3 regions of the Streptomyces sp. Rer75 genome follow, and region 2 is predicted to be linked to each of the others. Evidence: riboswitches for the same ligand, from Rfam matches in the RefSeq annotation. Region 2 holds a riboswitch; each other region holds the start of a gene.

Region 1 (5,489 bases), 1.1 Mb from region 2:
AGGCGTTCACCCCGCGCCGCGTCGCCGCGTTCGCCCCGCGGGTGCGCGAGCTGACCGACGACCTCATCGACGCCTTCGCGGACCGGGGAGAGGCGGACCTCATCCATGAGTTCGCCTTTCCTCTCCCCATCTACGCGATCTGCGATCTGCTCGGCGTCCCGCGCGAGGACCAGGACGACTTCCGGGACTGGGCCGGGACGATGATCCGGCACGGCGGGGGCCCGCGCGGGGGAGTGGCCCGCGCGGTGAAGAAAATCCGCGCGTATCTGGCCGAGTTGATTCACCGTAAGCGCGCCGCGCTCGGCAACGACTTGATGTCCGATCTGATCCGGGCCAGCGACCACGGTGACCATCTCACCGAGAACGAGGCCGCCGCGATGGCCTTCATCCTTTTGTTCGCGGGTTTCGAGACCACCGTCAATCTGATCGGCAACGGCCTCTACGCGCTGCTGCGCCATCCCGAGCAGCGGGCCCGGCTGCAACGTTCCCTGGGAGAAGGGGAAGAAGCAGAAGAAGGGGATGAGGAACTGCTCGCCACCGGCGTCGAGGAACTGCTGCGCTACGACGGCCCGGTGGAGATGGCCACCTGGCGGTTCGCCACCGAGCCGGTGACCATCGGCGGGCAGCAGATCGCCGAGGGAGAACCGGTGTTGGTGGTGCTCGCCGCCGCCGACCGCGACCCCGAGCGCTTCGCCGACCCCGACGTCCTCGACCTCTCCCGCACCGACAACCAGCACCTCGGCTACGGCCACGGCATCCATTACTGTCTGGGCGCCCCGCTGGCCCGCCTGGAGGCGCAGACCGCGCTCGCCACCCTGCTGCGCCGCATCCCCGACCTCCGGCTCGCGGTGGAGCCGGACGACCTGCGCTGGCGCGGCGGGCTCATCATGCGCGGACTGCGCACCCTTCCGGTGACCTGGGGAAAGTGACATCCGGTCAGTCATGTGACCTTGGCGTGACCTGGGATACACCGGCTTGTGATGATCGTGTGGCGTCGCTATGTTCAACCGACAAACCGAGCCCCCACACGAGAGGCGATTCGCATGCTTTCCGGGAACGGACGTCACCGCCGCCCCCGCCAGGCTCCGGCCATCGTCGTCGCGGCGGGGGTGACCGGTGCGAGCTTCGCCCTTCCGCTCCTCGGAGCGACCGGCGCCCAGGCCGCCCCCGCCTCCACGTGGGACCAGGTCGCCGAGTGCGAGAGCGCCGGGATGTGGAGCGCCAACGAGGGCAACGGCTTCTACGGCGGCCTTCAGCTGACCCTCGACATGTGGAAGAAGTACGGCGGCACCAGCTACGCCCCGCGCCCCGACCTCGCCAGCCGCTCCCAGCAGATAGCCGTCGCCGAGTCGATCCTCGGCGACCGCGGCCCGGACGCCTGGCCCAGCTGCGCGCTGAACGCCGGGCTGACCGACGGCGGCGACGCCCCGGACGTGAACCCCGGCAGCACGGCACGCCCCTCCCAGCAGGGCGACGCGGAGCGCGAGGACCGTGACGGATCCGACGCCCGGGACCGTGGCGATGCGGCCGGCGAGGCGCCGGACGCATCGGAGCCCTCCGACGCGTCCACCGAGCCGGAGCGGCCCCAGGACCCGGCCACGCCGGGCGACTCGGACGAGGCGGACGGCCCGGGCGACGACGCGCCCTCACCGTCCCCCTCCTCCAGCGCGCCTTCTTCCGGCGCGCCCGACCCCTCGCCGACCCCCTCCTCCACCGAGGGCGGCTCCGAAGGCTCCTCCGGCAAGCACCGGGGCGAACGGGACGCGGGGGAGCGGCCGAGCGACCATGCCTCGCGCGGCGGTGCCGGCAGGGCCGAAAACCCCACGGATGGCGGCTACACAGTGCGTCCGGGTGACAACCTTTCAGCAATCGCCGAAAAGCAGGAATTGGGCGCCGATTGGCGTCGGCTCTACGAGTCCAACGAAAACCTCATCGGAACCGACCCAAATCTCATTCTTCCTGGTCAGCGGCTTGATCTCACCATCAGGAGCCAGTAGTTCGGGGTGATTTGCCCGGTCTGGCGCCGGTGAGACATACCTCTCGTCACATTTTCCGGGGCGTCCGAGGTGTCCGGTCTCTCCGCACCCGGCCCCACCTGCGCCGATGTGGGCCGGGTGAGATCGATAACAGCCCTCTTCGCTGCGATAAGGGTGTTTGAACGTTTCCCGGAGGTGTGTTTAACGTCTTTCCGCTCGCCACCGCGAGCACCGTCGACCGTCACGCCGAGTCCTGCCGGCGGTCGTCCGGTACCGACGCGCCAGCGCCGAAGGCAGGAGCGGGGGACCCAAGGTAAGTGCCGGGAGGCCAGCGGAATCGGCCGAGCGGCTAGGGGTGAAGCAGGGTGCGGACCCCCGCACCCAGCCGGGCAACTCACGCCCGAACCCGACAGCTCACCTCGTAGGCGTCGGTGAGGAAACGAACGAACATGTCCAACGCTCAGGGCAAGCACCGTCGTCCTTCCAAGGCCACTCGTATCGCCGCGCTCGCCGGCCTCGCCGGAGCCGCTGTGGCCACTCCGCTCATCGGTGCGACGTCCGCCTCTGCCGCCACCACGTCCCAGTGGGACCAGGTCGCGCAGTGCGAGTCCGGCGGCAACTGGTCGATCAACACCGGCAACGGTTACTACGGCGGCCTTCAGTTCTCCTCCTCCACCTGGGCCGCGTACGGCGGTACCGCCTTCGCACCCACCGCCGACAAGGCCGGCAAGGCCCAGCAGATCCAGGTGGCCGAGAAGGTCCTGGCCAGCCAGGGCAAGGGCGCCTGGCCGGTCTGCGGCAAGGGCCTGACCAGCGGCGGCGCCCCGTCCGCCCCGGCCCCGTCCACCCCGTCGCAGAGCCAGTCCGACTCCTCGCAGTCGGCCCCGTCCGCCAAGCCGAAGGCCGCGCCCCGCAGCGCGCCCGAGCACGCCGCGCGTGACGAGGCCCGCGGCCCGATCAAGAAGGGCGACGGCGAGTACAAGGTCAAGTCCGGTGACACCCTTGGCAAGATCGCCAAGGCGGAGGACGTCAAGGGCGGCTGGAAGAAGCTCTTCGAGCTGAACAAGAACATCATCCAGAAGGCCGACCTGATCTTCCCCGGCCAGCAGCTCCACCTGAGCTGATCAGCCACACCGTAGTCAACGAGCCCCGGCTGGGTGCGCCGCCCCCACGGTGCACCCCGCCGGGGCTTCGGTGCGGTTAGGCTCATGCTGCTACCGCAGACACATACGAAGGAGAACCTCGTGCCGTCCATCGACGTCGTCGTAGCTCGCGAGATCCTCGACTCGCGAGGCAACCCCACGGTCGAGGTCGAGGTCGGCCTCGACGACGGCAGCACCGGCCGTGCCGCCGTCCCGTCCGGCGCCTCCACCGGCGCCTTCGAGGCCCTCGAACTCCGTGACGGCGACAAGAACCGCTATGGCGGCAAGGGCGTGGAGAAGGCCGTCCTCGCCGTCATCGAGCAGATCGGCCCCGAGCTGGTCGGTTATGACGCCACCGAGCAGCGCCTGATCGACCAGGCGATGTTCGATCTGGATGCCACTCCGGACAAGTCCTCGCTCGGCGCCAACGCCATCCTCGGCGTCTCCCTCGCCGTGGCGCACGCCGCCTCCGAGGCGTCCGACCTGCCCCTCTTCCGTTACCTCGGCGGCCCGAACGCGCACCTGCTGCCGGTCCCGATGATGAACATCCTCAACGGCGGCTCGCACGCCGACTCCAATGTGGACATCCAGGAGTTCATGATCGCGCCGGTCGGCGCGGAGTCCTTCTCCGAGGCCCTGCGCTGGGGTGCCGAGGTCTACCACACCCTGAAGGGCGTGCTGAAGGAGCGCGGCCTGTCGACCGGTCTCGGTGACGAGGGCGGCTTCGCGCCGAACCTCGACTCCAACCGGGACGCCCTGGACCTCATCGTCGAGGCCATCAAGAAGGCCGGCTACCAGCCCGGCCAGGACATCGCGCTCGCGCTCGACGTCGCCGCCTCCGAGTTCCACAAGGACGGCGTCTACCAGTTCGAGGGCAAGGCCCGCACCGCGTCCGAGATGACCGCGTACTACGCCGAGCTGGTCGAGGCGTACCCGCTGGTCTCCATCGAGGACCCGCTGAACGAGGAGGACTGGGACGGCTGGAAGACGATCACCGAGCAGCTCGGTGACAAGGTCCAGCTGGTCGGCGACGACCTGTTCGTGACCAACCCCGAGCGGCTGGCCCGCGGCATCGAGAACGACACCGCGAACGCCCTGCTGGTCAAGGTCAACCAGATCGGCTCGCTGACCGAGACCCTCGACGCCGTCGAGCTGGCCCAGCGCAACGGCTTCAAGTGCATGATGTCGCACCGCTCCGGTGAGACCGAGGACGTCACGATCGCCGACCTGGCCGTCGCCACCAACTGCGGCCAGATCAAGACCGGCGCCCCGGCCCGCTCCGAGCGGGTGGCCAAGTACAACCAGCTGCTGCGCATCGAGGAGATCCTCGACGACGCCGCGGTGTACGCGGGCCGCTCCGCCTTCCCGCGCTTCAAGGGCTGACCGCTTCTCGATCCTCGAGGAGCGGACACGTCTGACGCATGTCCCCGGCCGCGGTCCCGTACCGTGGGCCGGGGACGGCGTTACTTAAGCGAAGTCATCACCGGGGAGGCGACGTGCCGGCGGATCGGTTCTCCACCGCGACCAGGCTCAAGGCGCTCGGCGAACACGCCGCCGCCCGGGTCTACCGTGCCCGGATCAAGCGCCGCCGCAGCCGGCTCACCGGCCGGGCCGCCCTCCTCGCACTGGTCGTCTGCTCCCTGGTGGTCGCGCTGGCCTATCCCATGCGGCAGTACATCTCCCAGCGCTCGGAGATCGCCGACCAGCGGCGCCAGGCCCAGCGCGAGCGCGCCGAGGTGGCCAAGCTGCGCGAGCAGAAGGCCCGGTTGCGCGACCCCGCGTACATCGAGCGGCAGGCCCGCGAGCACCTGCACTATCTGATGCCCGGCGAGACCGGCTTCAGCATGGTGGACCCCGGCGCCCGGGCCGAGCGCTCCACCGACCGGGGCGCGGCCGACCGCCCCTGGTACACCGACCTCTGGGACGCCGTGGACACGGCGGACACGCCGAAGGCGGCCGCCGCCGCGGACCGCTGACGCGCCGCGCCCGGCGCTCGTTACGGTCGCACCCGGCCCGATACCGATCGAAGAGAACTTTCCCCTCATGGACACGCCCCCTCCGCAGACGGAGCCCACCGCGCCCACCGACGCGGACATCGCCGCCGTCAAGGAGCAGCTGAACCGCCTCCCGCGGGGCCTGCGCGCCGTCGCGCACCGCTGCCCCTGCGGCAACCCCGATGTCGTCGAGACCGCGCCGCGCCTCGAGGACGGCACGCCGTTCCCCACCACGTACTACCTGACCTGCCCGCGCGCCGCGTCCGCGATCGGCACGCTGGAGGCCGAGGGCGTGATGAAGGAGATGACGGCCCGGCTGGGCGAGGACCCCGAGCTCGCCGCCGCCTACCGCGCCGCCCACGAGGACTACATCGCGC
Region 2 (5,489 bases):
ACGTAGCGGGCCAGGTTCTCCTGGGCGGAGAAGGTGAGGGAGGCGTCGAGGCGCTTGGCGGAGATGTTGGAGGCGGCGATCTCGCGGATCTTGCCCGCCTGCACCAGCTCGTCAAGGGTGGAGACGATCTCCTCGACCGGCACCGAGGTGTCGTCGAAGTGGGTGTAGTAGAGGTCGATGTAGTCCGTGCCGAGGCGCTGGAGGGACTCGTCGAGGCCGGACTTGATGGCGGAGGCGGACAGTCCGCGGGGTTCCGGCGAGCCGGCGCCGACCTTGGTGGCGAGGACGATGTCGTCGCGGTTGCCGCGGGAGGCGAACCACTTGCCGAGGATGGTCTCGGACTCGCCGCCCTCGTTGCCGGGTGCCCAGGCGGAGTAGACGTCGGCGGTGTCGATGAAGTTGCCGCCCGCCGCCACATAGGCGTCGAGCACCTCGAAGGATTCGGCCTCGTCGGCCGTCCAGCCGAAGACATTGCCGCCCAGGGAGAGCGGGAAGACGGACAGGCTGCCGATGTTCTTACGGGTGTCATTGCGCGTCTCAGTCATGCGATATGACAACGCTGACGACCGAGGGGGGTATTCCGTCGGAGGCCGCGGACAGAGAACCGGCGGCCCTGGCGTCAAGGGGGGAGAGAGCGCCAGAGCCGCCGGAACGAGGGGCCGTCGCAGCGACGACGGCCGGATCAGGGGGTCACGGGTTCAGCCCGTGGTCGCGCAGCCAGGACAGCGGGGCGATCGGGGAGCCGCCGCCCGGCCGCACCTCCAGGTGGAGGTGGGGGCCGGTGACGTTGCCGGTGGCGCCGACGCGGCCGATGGTCTCGCCCGAGGACACCTTGCCCGAGGTGACGACCATGGACGACAGGTGGCAGTACCAGATCTCGGTGCCGTCATCGAGCTTGAGCACGATGCGGTAGCCGTACGATCCGGCCCAGCCCGCCTGGGTGATGGTGCCGCTGCCCACCGCCTTGACCGGGGTGCCGGTCGGGGCGGCGAAGTCCTGGCCGGTGTGGTCGGCGGACCAGATGTCGCCCGCCTGGCCGAAGCCCGCGGTCAGGGTGTACGAGGCGACGGGGAGGGTGAACCCCGTGGAGGTCGACGCCTTGGCGGGGCGGTCGGCGGCGGCCTTGGCGGCGGCCTCCTTCTCGGCCTCCGCCTTCGCCTTGGCCGCCTCGGCGGCCTTCTTCTTGGCGGCGGCCTCGGCCTTCTTCTGCTCCGCCAGGTCGCGGGCCTTGGCGGCGGCCTTGGCGGCGTCGTCGGCGGCGGCCTTGGCGGCGGCGCGCGCCTCGCTCTCGCGTCTGTCGTCATCCGCCGCGGTCTGCTGGCTCTCGGCCTGCCGCAGGATGCGGGTGCGCAGCGCCTCGCCCGCCTCGGTGCCGCCGGTGGTGAGGGTGGCGGCGGTGGGCTGGGCGGAGTCCTGGCCGTCGGCCATCAGGGAGCCGATTCCGGGCAGGTCCTTGGCGGCGGGCAGCTGGGCCTTGACCTCGTCGGCGACGTGGGCGAGGTCCGGCATGGAGATCGGTACGGTCGGCCGGTCCTTGGCGCTCGCCATGCCGCCCGCGCCGACCGCCGCGATGACGCCGACGCCGAGGACGGCGCTGCTGCGGGCCATGGTCCCGCCGCGCTGCTTGCCGACGCGGTGCCGGCCGCGGAGCGGAGCGATGGACTCCTCGGTGGGGTTCCACTCGTCCCAGACGGCTTCCTTGCCTACGGGCGGCTCATCCGGTTCGGCGCCGAGGCCGACCGTGGGGCGGGCGCCGGCTCCGGCGTCGAAGCCGACTCCGTACGCGGTCGCGGTGCCGGGTCCCGTACCCGACGAGCGGTACGGAGCTTCGTCCAGTACGGACCTGTTGGACGCCACCGGGGCGCACTCCTTTCCTTCCCTCTCGCCTACCGGGTTAGCTGACGGGTTCGGAGCAGGAAGGTCTCCTACGGGTCAGGTTCGACCCGATTCACCCCAAGGTGGTGGTTCCCCGGTTCCCTCGTGCTGCGCTGGTGCCGCGGCGGCTGCTGCTGCCGTGATGCGTGGTGGTGCGTGGTGCTGATGGTGGTGCTGGCGCTGCACGTACGGGATTCGGCGACGGCGCACGGTGCCGCCTCTGCGACGGCTGTGTCGACCGCGCTGCGTTATCGAACGTTAATAGAGAGCGCGACATGATTCCAAGCTCTTCTGAAGAATCCGCGCAGCTTTGGCATGAACTTAGTAACCAAGGAAGGACAGATGGGGGCGTTTCACCCCGCTTGAAAAGGGATGGTAAAAACCTCCTGCGGGCTGATCGTGTGTCAATCGTTATGCGTACGCGTCACGGTTGGCTACGGTCCGTGTCCGGAGCGGGGGGTGTGGTTCCGTTCGTTCCGGGCGGGCGCCGGACCGCGAGCAGCGCCATGTCGTCCGCGGTCTCCCCGCCCGCGTGCAGCGCGACGTCCTCCACCAGCGCGTCGAGCAGCCCGCCCGGTCCGGTGAAGCGGCGGCCGCGCAGCCGCTCCTCGGGGGCGTAGAACGTGCCGTGCCGGTCGCGGGCCTCGGTCACCCCGTCCGTGAACAGCAGCAGCGTCGCGTCCTCGGGGAACCGCAGCTCCGTCACCCGGTCGGGCCACGCGCCCAGTTCGCCCATCCCCAGCGGCAGCGCGACCGTCTCCGGCTCCAGGCGCCGCACCGCGCCGTCGCCGGGCAGCAGCAGCGGCGCCGGGTGGCCGCGGTTGATGAGGCGAAGGGTGGAGTCGCCGCGCGGGATCTCGCCGAGGACGGCGGTGGTGAACCCCTCGAACGCCTCCAGCTCGGCCCGTCGCGCGCCCTCGCGCCGCAACGCCCGCTCCAGCCGCCCCGCGAGCCCCTCCAGCGTCGCCTCCTGCTCCGCGGCCTCCCGGAAGGCGCCGATGAGGACCGCGACGACCTCCACGGCCTGGAGCCCCTTGCCGCGGACGTCCCCGACGATCAGCCGTACGCCGTGCGGGGTGTCCTGCACCGCGTACAGATCGCCGCCGATCGCTGCGTACTGCTCGGCCGCCACATAGCGCGCCGCGACGTCCAGCCCGGCGATGCGGGCGGGCGGTACGGGCAGCACGGCCCGCTGCGCGGCCTCCGCGATGCCGCGCGCCGAGGCCAGCCGCCGGTCGCCGCGGCGGACGACGCGGTTGATCACGAGCGCGAGGAGGGCGACGGTGGCCACCGTGGCGATCTCGGTCGCGGCCTGGGTCGGGTCCCGCACGCCGTGCAGCTCGGCCAGCAGGCAGACGGCGGTGAGGGCGAGGACCGTGGTGATGATGGTCCGCCGCAGCGGGAAGAGGGAGGCGGCGACCAGCGGGGCCGCGGCGAAGAAGGGGGAGGCGGTGTACGGGGCCGGGGCGGCGAGGTCGAACGCGATCCCGCCGAGCAGGAGGATGGCGGGGGTCCACGGGGCCAGCCGCCGCCCCGGCGAGGCCTGGACGGCCTCCTCGGCCGTGACGAGCCCGGCGGCCGCGCCCGAGGAGTCGGCGGCGGGCGTACGGGCGCCCGGACGAGCCCTGCTCCCTCGCACCCGCGCCACCGGCTTCTCCCGCTGTCCCTGATCCATGACCCCGTCCGTGACCCCGTCATCAGGCTTCCGGGTACCGGGCCGCCGTGCGAGTCGGTGGCGGCCATGTGGGTGCGTCAGAAGGTCTTCACGGAGGGGCGCGGATGCCGAGCGACCCCGGATGGCAAGCATCCGGGGTCGCAGGGCGAGCCGTGGCGTTCGCCGGGGCTCGGTCAGCCGCGGCCGTGGCCGTCGGCGTGGGGCTTGTCGGTTCAGGGGGTGCCGGTGGCGATGTTGGTGCAGTCGCTGCCGATGGTGATGTCACCGGAGGGGGCGAGCCCAGCGGTCGAGATGATGGCGCCGGTGGCCGTGTCGCAGTCGTTGCTCTGCACGACCGCCGTGCCGTTGGTGAAGTTGAGGCAGTTGCTGCCGACGGTGATGTCCCCCGACGGAGCGGTGGCGCCGATGCTGGAGATGGCGCCGGTGAGGGTGTCGCAGGTGTTGGTCTGGACCGTCCCGAAGGGGTTGAAGCCCCCGCCACCGCCGCCGAAACCGCCGGCACCGCCGCCGAAACCGTGGGCGGACGCCCCCGCCGCACTCCCCAGAACCAGGGCGCCTGACGCCACGGCCAGGACAGCTACCTTCTTTCCGATGTTCACTTGATTTCCTCCAGAAGAGCCAAATCCGCGGAAAAACACACGTTCCGATTGAACGGAAGGACATCCGCGACACCGGGGAGGCGCGCACGCACTTCACCCGATGGGCCCACTGTCGGATGAGTCGGACGTCACCGTATTCAGAGGTCGACGCCGAGGGCGCGGGCGTGGCGGTCGGCCGCCAGCTCCGCCGAGACCTCGTCGAGGTACACCTCGCACACCAGCCGCCCGTCCCGGGTCAGGTTGTGCTCCAGCTCCCACAACACGATCTCGTCGCCACCCGCGAGCAGGAAGGCGTGCTCGTAGAAGCGGCACCAGGTGGCGTCGGGGCCGCCGGAGCGGCGGCGCGGCTTGGGGGCGAGGGCGATGTCATGGGCGAACGCGGTCGTCAGCAGCCGCTCGGTCTCCTCCCCCGGCCGGTCGGGGTTCTCCGCGCGGCGCAGGACGCGGCGGGCGTGGTCGGCCGAATTGTCGGCCACATACGCGCGCTGGACCTCCAGGGGCTCGGGGGCCTGGAGCATCTGGTCCGGCAGCCACAGCGGTAACCCGTCCAGCTCCTCCCAGCGGGCGCCGCCGATGCAGCGGTGGACGCGGCGCTCGGCGAGCGCGAGGGCGTCCTCGTCCGCGTACAGCTCGAACTGCGGGCGGTCGTCCGGGCCGGTGTTGTGCTCCAGCTCCCACAGCAGCAGGCTGCTGCCGTCCGGCAGCAGGAAGACATGCCGGTACGTCGTGTAACCGCGCGGACCTGACGGCTCGTTGCACTGTCGGCAGGAACGCAGCTCGGACTGGTGCATCAGGGCGCTCCGCGCCCGGCTCAGCACCGCCTCGCCGATCTCGAAGCCGTTCTGCGCACGGGCCAGTAGCCCGTCCATCAGCTCGGCGGGGGTTCCCCCCACTCCTGAGTGCCCCACGTCTCTCCTCCCGCCCCCGGGTGACCGCCCTCGCGTACTTAGCGTAGCGGCGTGAACACGCGCCGCGCCTGTGGTTCCGCGAAGCAGTCGGTCGGACTTGTGCCTCACTCACTCCTGCGTCGTGGAGCCAGGATGTATCACTTGTTCGACAGGTCGAACAAGTCGGAATGTCATACTCCGGAAACTCGGCGCCACCGACGCGACACCGCCACGGGCCGCCCCAGGTATCGGTGGACGATCCCGGGCACCGCCCCTTCCCGCCCCTTCCCGCTCCTTCCCGCTCCTTCCGGGATTTCCCAAAAAGGCGGCACGCCCCGCAGTCCCCTGAATGCCTGTCATATGAGGGACGCCGTATGCCAGACGGGTGAAACAAAGGGCCCGCCCAGTGCCTTTCCTGAATGCCTTCGTTGAGTCAGGCGTCCGTGAATCCGC
Region 3 (5,489 bases), 1.8 Mb from region 2:
CCCGTTGCTTTTCCGCATCGCGAATTCCATTGAGCTATATACCGAGCGGCTGTTAATTCCGGCCGCTCGCCGTGTTTACGGAATGTTTCGAAGTTCTCACCTGGGACGCGTTTCGCAATCGGTATTCGGCCAGCGAGCGCTCGGTGTGCGCGGCGGCGAGCGCCCGCGCCCGGTCGGCGTCGCCGCGCGCGACCGCGTCCACGATCGCCCCGTGCTCCGCCCAGGACTCGATGGCGCGCACCGACGGGTCGGCGCACCCGGCCGCGCCCGGTACGGCCTGCATGACCTGCGCGGGCTGCACCGCCTGCGCGGCCTGCCGGGCCGGGTCCGCCGCGTACACCCACGCCGTCTTGCGCCGCAGCTGCACCAGCATTCCCGCCAGGCTCGGGCTGCCGGACGCCTGGGCGAGCGTCTCGTGGAACCAGTCGCCCAGCGAGCGCAGCTCGCCCAGCCGGCCGCGCTGGGCCCGCTCCTGGCCGAGCCGGACCAGACCGCGCAGCACCTTCAGATGCCCCTCGGTGCGCCGCTGGGCGGCCCTGGCGGCACCCAGCGGCTCCAGCAGGGCCCGGATGTCCAGGAGGTCGGCCGCCTCCTTCTCGGACGGCTGCGCGACGCACGCGCCGGCATGCCGCCGGGTCGTCACGAAGCCCTCGGACTCCAGGGTGCGCAGCGCCTCGCGGACGGGCACCCGGGAGACTCCGTAGCGCCGGGCGAGCAGCTCCTCGGTCAGCCGGCTGCCGGGCGGATAGGTACCGGAGATGATGTCGTCACGGATCGCCGTGCACACCGCATGTGCCGAAATCCGGCGACCGCCCTGGAGTGCGGCCGTATCCCCGTTCACTTCCGGTCCCGCATTGTCGAACCTCCGCCTCAACCCCGCGAAACGCATCCGATTGACGCGTGTTCAGCGACTCTATTCGAAGCCGCCGGGATTTCCGATGGGCGAAGGCAATTCAGGGATATTTTTTGGTCACAGTGGAGCGTCCCGGCCGGGTAACGCCGAAGGCCCCGTCCGGAGCGGACGGGGCCTTTCGACGGGGACGGCGACGGGTCAGAGGTTGACGCCGTGCGAGCGCAGGTACGACAGCGGGTCCATGTCCGAGCCGTACTCCGCGGTGGTGCGGGCCTCGAAGTGCAGGTGCGGGCCGGTGACGTTGCCGGTGGCACCGGACAGGCCGATCTGCTGGCCGGGGGTGACCTTCTCGCCGACCGAGACGCCGATCGAGGAGAGGTGGCCGTACTGGGTGTAGGTGCCGTCGTTCATCTTGATGACGACGTTGTTGCCGTAGGCGCCGCCCCAGCCCGCCTCGACGACCTCGCCCATGCCCACCGACTGCACCTCGGTGCCGGTGGAGGCCGAGAAGTCGATCCCGGTGTGGCTGCCGGAGGACCACAGGCCGCTGGACGCCGCGTAGCCGGTGGAGACGGAGGAGCCGTCGATGGGCGAGACGAACGTGTTGAGGCGCTTGCGCTCGGCCTCACGCGCGGCGCGCTCCTTGGCCTCGCGCTCCGCCTTGGCCTTCTTCGCGGCCGCCTCGGCCTTCCGCGCGGCCTCCTGGCGGGCCACGGCCTCGGCCTTCGCCTTGGCGGCGGCGGCCTCGGCGGCGCTCTCCTGGGACTGGGCCTGCGCGTCGATCTGGTCGGAGAGACCGTCGCCCATCACCATCGCCTGGCGGAGACCGGTGTCCTGGGGAGACGGCGTCTCGCCGGTCGCGGCGAGGGCCGGGCCGGCGATGCCGGCGACGACGCCCGAAGCGACCGTGGTGATGCCAGCGATGTTCGCGCCGGTGCGGACGGCGGTCTGGCTGGGACGTCGGTGCTTCCCGGCGGCACGGGTGAACGCCATGGTGTGGCGCACTCCTTTCCTTCCTTCTCGCCTACCGGGTTAGCTGACGGGTTCGGAGCAGGAAGGTCTCCTACGGGCCCCTCCCCCGGCCGGGGAAGGCGTCCGATTCACCCCAGGGACGTTTGGGTCCCCGGCTCCCCTGGCACTCGCACCAGTGGGACTCGGCGATGGCTGTCCGTGCCGCGGGCGCGGCGGGTATCCGGCGAACAGCCGCACTGACGCTAAACGGGCCGCGTTTCGATCACCAAACGGTTACGGGTTTTTGTTGTTCTCGCCACAAACCAAACGCCCCTCAAATCGGACATACGGGAGGACCCTGACGTCTCACTTGACGCCAGGGTCCTTGTACTGATGGTGCGTTGAGCCGGGCCCGGGACATGTCGGGCCCGGCGGCACGCGGTTCAGCCGGTGATGACGCGCACCTCTCCGATGCCGAGCGCCCTGACCGGCGCCTCGATCTTCGAGGCGTCACCCACGAGCACCGTCACCAGCCGGTCGGCCGGGAAGGCGCTCACGACCGCCGCGGTCGCCTCCACCGTCCCCGCCTCGGCGAGCCGGGCGTACAGCTGCGCCTGGAAGTCGTCCGGCAGGTGCTGCTCGACCTGGTCGGCGAGCGTGCCCGCCACGGCGGCGGCCGTCTCGTACTTCAGCGGGGCGACGCCGACGAGGTTCTGCACGGCGACATCGCGCTCGGCGTCCGTCAGCCCCTCCTCCTTCAGCGTCCGCAGCACCGTCCACAGGTCGTCCAGCGCCGGGCCGGTGACCTCGGTGGCCACCGAACCGCTGATCGCCAGCAGCGAGGCGCCCGCCGAGCCGCCGCCGGCCGGCGAGGGCGGCGTCGAGCGCAGCACCTGGCCGAAGGCGCGCACCCCGTAGGTGTAGCCCTTCTCCTCGCGCAGCACCCGGTCCAGCCGGGAGGTGAGGGTGCCGCCCAGGCAGTAGGTGCCGAGCACCTGCGCGGGCCAGACGCGGTCGTGCCGGTCGGCGCCGATGCGCCCGATGAGCAGCTGGGTCTGGACCGCGCCGGGCCGGTCGACGATCACCACACGGCCGGTGTCGTCGGCGATGACCGGCGGGACCGAGCGCTGCGGGGCCGGGCCTCCGGTCCAGGCGCCGAGGGTGTCGGCGAGCGCCTGGTCGAGGTCGACACCGGCCAGGTCGCCGACGACGACCGCGGTCGCGGTGGACGGCCGGACGTGCGCCTCGTAGAAGGCGCGCACCGCCGCGGCGTCGATGCCCTCGATGGTCTCCTCGGTGCCCTGGCGCGGCCGGGACATCCGCGACTCGGCCGGGAACAGCTCCTTCGCCAGGGCCATGGAGGCGCGGCGGGCCGGGTTGGCCAGCTCGTGCGGGATCTCGTCCAGCCGGTTGCGCACCAGCCGCTCGATTTCGCCGTCGGGGAAGGCGGGGGCGCGCAGCGCGTCGGCGAGCAGGCCGAGCGCCTTGGGCAGCCGGGAGACCGGCACCTCCAGGGAGACCCGGACGCCGGGGTGGTCCGCGTGGGCGTCCAGGGTGGCGCCGCAGCGCTCCAGCTCGGCGGCGAACTCCTCGGCGGTGTGCTTGTCGGTGCCCTCGGACAGGGCGCGCGCCATGATCGTGCCGACGCCGTCCAGACCGGCCGGCTCGGTGTCCAGCGGGGCGTCGAGGTTGATCTCCACGGCGACGACCTGCTGGCCGGGGCGGTGGCAGCGCAGCACGGTGAGCCCGTTGGACAGCTCAGTGCGCTCCGGCGCCGGGAAGGCCCACGGCTTGGGGGCACCCCCCTGCGGCTGCGGGTGGAAGGTCATGGTGGCGGTGACGGCGTCGCTCACTGGGCCGCCTCCCCTTCTGCGTCGGTGTCGGCGGCTTCTGCGGCGCCGGAGGACTCGTCGTCCGCGTCCTCGGCGCCCTGGACGGGCTCGTAGACCAGCACGGCCCGGTTGTCGGGGCGCAGCCGCGCCGCGGCCACGGCCCGCACCTCCTCGGCGGTGATGTCCAGCACCCGCCCCACGGCGGTCAGCGCCAGCTGCGGGTCGCCGAAGAGCACGGCGAACCGGCACAGCTCGTCGGCGCGGCCGCCGACGGTGGCCAGCCGGTCCAGCCACTCGCGCTCGATCTGCGCCTGGGCGCGCTCCATCTCCTGCGGCGTCGGGCCCTCCTCCGCGAAGCGGGCCAGCTCCTCGTCGACGGCGGCCTCGATGCCGGGCACCTCGACCCCGCCGGAGGTCTTCACGTCCAGCCAGCCCAGCGACGGCGCGCCCGCCAGCCGCAGCAGGCCGAACCCGGCGGCGACGGCCGTACGGTCGCGGCGGACCAGGCGGTTGTGCAGCCGGGAGGACTCGCCGCCGCCGAGGACGGTCAGCGCCAGGTCGGCGGCGTCGGCCTCACGGGTGCCGTCGTGCGGCAGCCGGTAGGCGGCCATCAGGGCGCGGGCCGGGACCTCCTCCTCCACGACCTCGCGCAGCTGCCCGCCGATGACCTCCGGGAGCGTGCCGTCGCGGGGCGGCCGCTTGCCCTCGTGGGAGGGGATGGTGCCGAAGTACTTCTCGATCCACGCGAGCGTCTGCTCGGGGTCGATGTCGCCGACGACGGACAGCACCGCGTTGTTCGGCGCGTAGTACGTGCGGAAGAACTCCCGGGCGTCCTCCAGGGAGGCGGCGTCCAGGTCGGCCATCGAGCCGATCGGGGTGTGGTGGTACGGGTGGCCGTCGGGGTAGGCCATGGCGACGAGCTTCTCGAAGGCCGTGCCGTACGGAACGTTGTCGTAGCGCTGGCGGCGCTCGTTCTTGACGACGTCCCGCTGGTTCTCCAGGCTCTCGTCGTCCAGCGCGGTCAGGAGGGACCCCATCCGGTCCGCCTCCAGCCAGAGCGCCAGCTCGACCTGGTGGGCGGGCATCGTCTCGAAGTAGTTGGTGCGCTCGAAGCTGGTCGTGCCGTTGAGCGAGCCGCCGGCCCCCTGGACCAGCTCGAAGTGGCCGTTCCCCGTCACCTGGGCCGAGCCCTGGAACATCAGGTGCTCGAAGAGGTGGGCGAGGCCGGTACGCCCCTTGACTTCGTGGCGTGAGCCGACGTCGTACCAGAGGCAGATCGCGGCGACCGGGGTCAGGTGATCCTCGGAGAGCACCACCCGCAGGCCGTTGGCCAGACGGTGCTCGGTCGCTTTCAGGCCGCCGGAGCCGGCCTGTTGCGTGGCCGTGTGACCCATGGGCATGTACGTCCCTTCGATCGCGTGTGGAGCGCGTGTGAACCGCTGTGATGAGCGCTTCTGTCACTGTATGCAACCGCACGGACATCTGGCGAAGTTCCCGTCACGCAAAGGTCCGGCCAAGGTCCCGCCGTGCCGTTCGGGGACGGCCCGTTCCACAGTTGTCGGTGGACGGGGCCACAATGGTCCGCGTCAGATCCCGCTCTGCCGTTGAAGGAGCCGCAAGCGCGATGGCCCGCCGCAGCACGAAGAGTCCGCCGCCGGACGACTTCGAGGAGCGCATCCTCGACATCGACGTCGTCGACGAGATGCAGGGCTCCTACCTGGAGTACGCCTACTCGGTCATCTATTCGCGCGCGCTGCCCGACGCCCGCGACGGGCTCAAGCCCGTGCACCGACGCATCCTCTACCAGATGAACGAGATGGGGCTGCGCCCCGAGCGCGGCTTCGTGAAGTGCG

What was found. A riboswitch is a leader RNA that binds a small molecule or an ion and turns the genes downstream of it on or off. The one in region 2 is predicted to bind cyclic di-AMP.
Positions count from the first base shown of each region.
Region 1: linked by a shared signal. The riboswitch ahead of HYQ63_RS17990 (transglycosylase family protein) and the one ahead of HYQ63_RS23360 (M23 family metallopeptidase) in region 2 are both predicted to bind cyclic di-AMP.
Region 3: linked by a shared signal. The riboswitch ahead of HYQ63_RS31330 (M23 family metallopeptidase) and the one ahead of HYQ63_RS23360 (M23 family metallopeptidase) in region 2 are both predicted to bind cyclic di-AMP.

Region 1 covers NZ_CP058693.1:4,323,840-4,329,328, reverse strand. The annotation lists gene HYQ63_RS18000 (cytochrome P450) at 1-929, shown strand, start outside; gene HYQ63_RS17995 (transglycosylase family protein) at 1,044-1,997, shown strand; cyclic di-AMP (ydaO/yuaA leader) riboswitch at 2,252-2,419, shown strand; gene HYQ63_RS17990 (transglycosylase family protein) at 2,426-3,100, shown strand; gene eno (phosphopyruvate hydratase) at 3,185-4,501, shown strand; gene HYQ63_RS17980 (septum formation initiator family protein) at 4,615-5,094, shown strand; gene HYQ63_RS17975 (DUF501 domain-containing protein) at 5,162-5,489, shown strand, end outside.
Region 2 covers NZ_CP058693.1:5,455,917-5,461,405, reverse strand. The annotation lists gene HYQ63_RS23365 (aldo/keto reductase) at 1-545, opposite strand, end outside; gene HYQ63_RS23360 (M23 family metallopeptidase) at 691-1,857, opposite strand; cyclic di-AMP (ydaO/yuaA leader) riboswitch at 1,869-2,012, opposite strand; gene HYQ63_RS23355 (PP2C family protein-serine/threonine phosphatase) at 2,300-3,550, opposite strand; gene HYQ63_RS23350 (hypothetical protein) at 3,763-4,149, opposite strand; gene HYQ63_RS23345 (DUF6227 family protein) at 4,287-5,057, opposite strand.
Region 3 covers NZ_CP058693.1:7,277,972-7,283,460, reverse strand. The annotation lists gene HYQ63_RS31335 (GntR family transcriptional regulator) at 53-841, opposite strand; gene HYQ63_RS31330 (M23 family metallopeptidase) at 1,052-1,846, opposite strand; cyclic di-AMP (ydaO/yuaA leader) riboswitch at 1,861-2,023, opposite strand; gene HYQ63_RS31325 (M16 family metallopeptidase) at 2,248-3,633, opposite strand; gene HYQ63_RS31320 (pitrilysin family protein) at 3,654-5,030, opposite strand; gene HYQ63_RS31315 (DNA topoisomerase (ATP-hydrolyzing) subunit A) at 5,261-5,489, shown strand, end outside.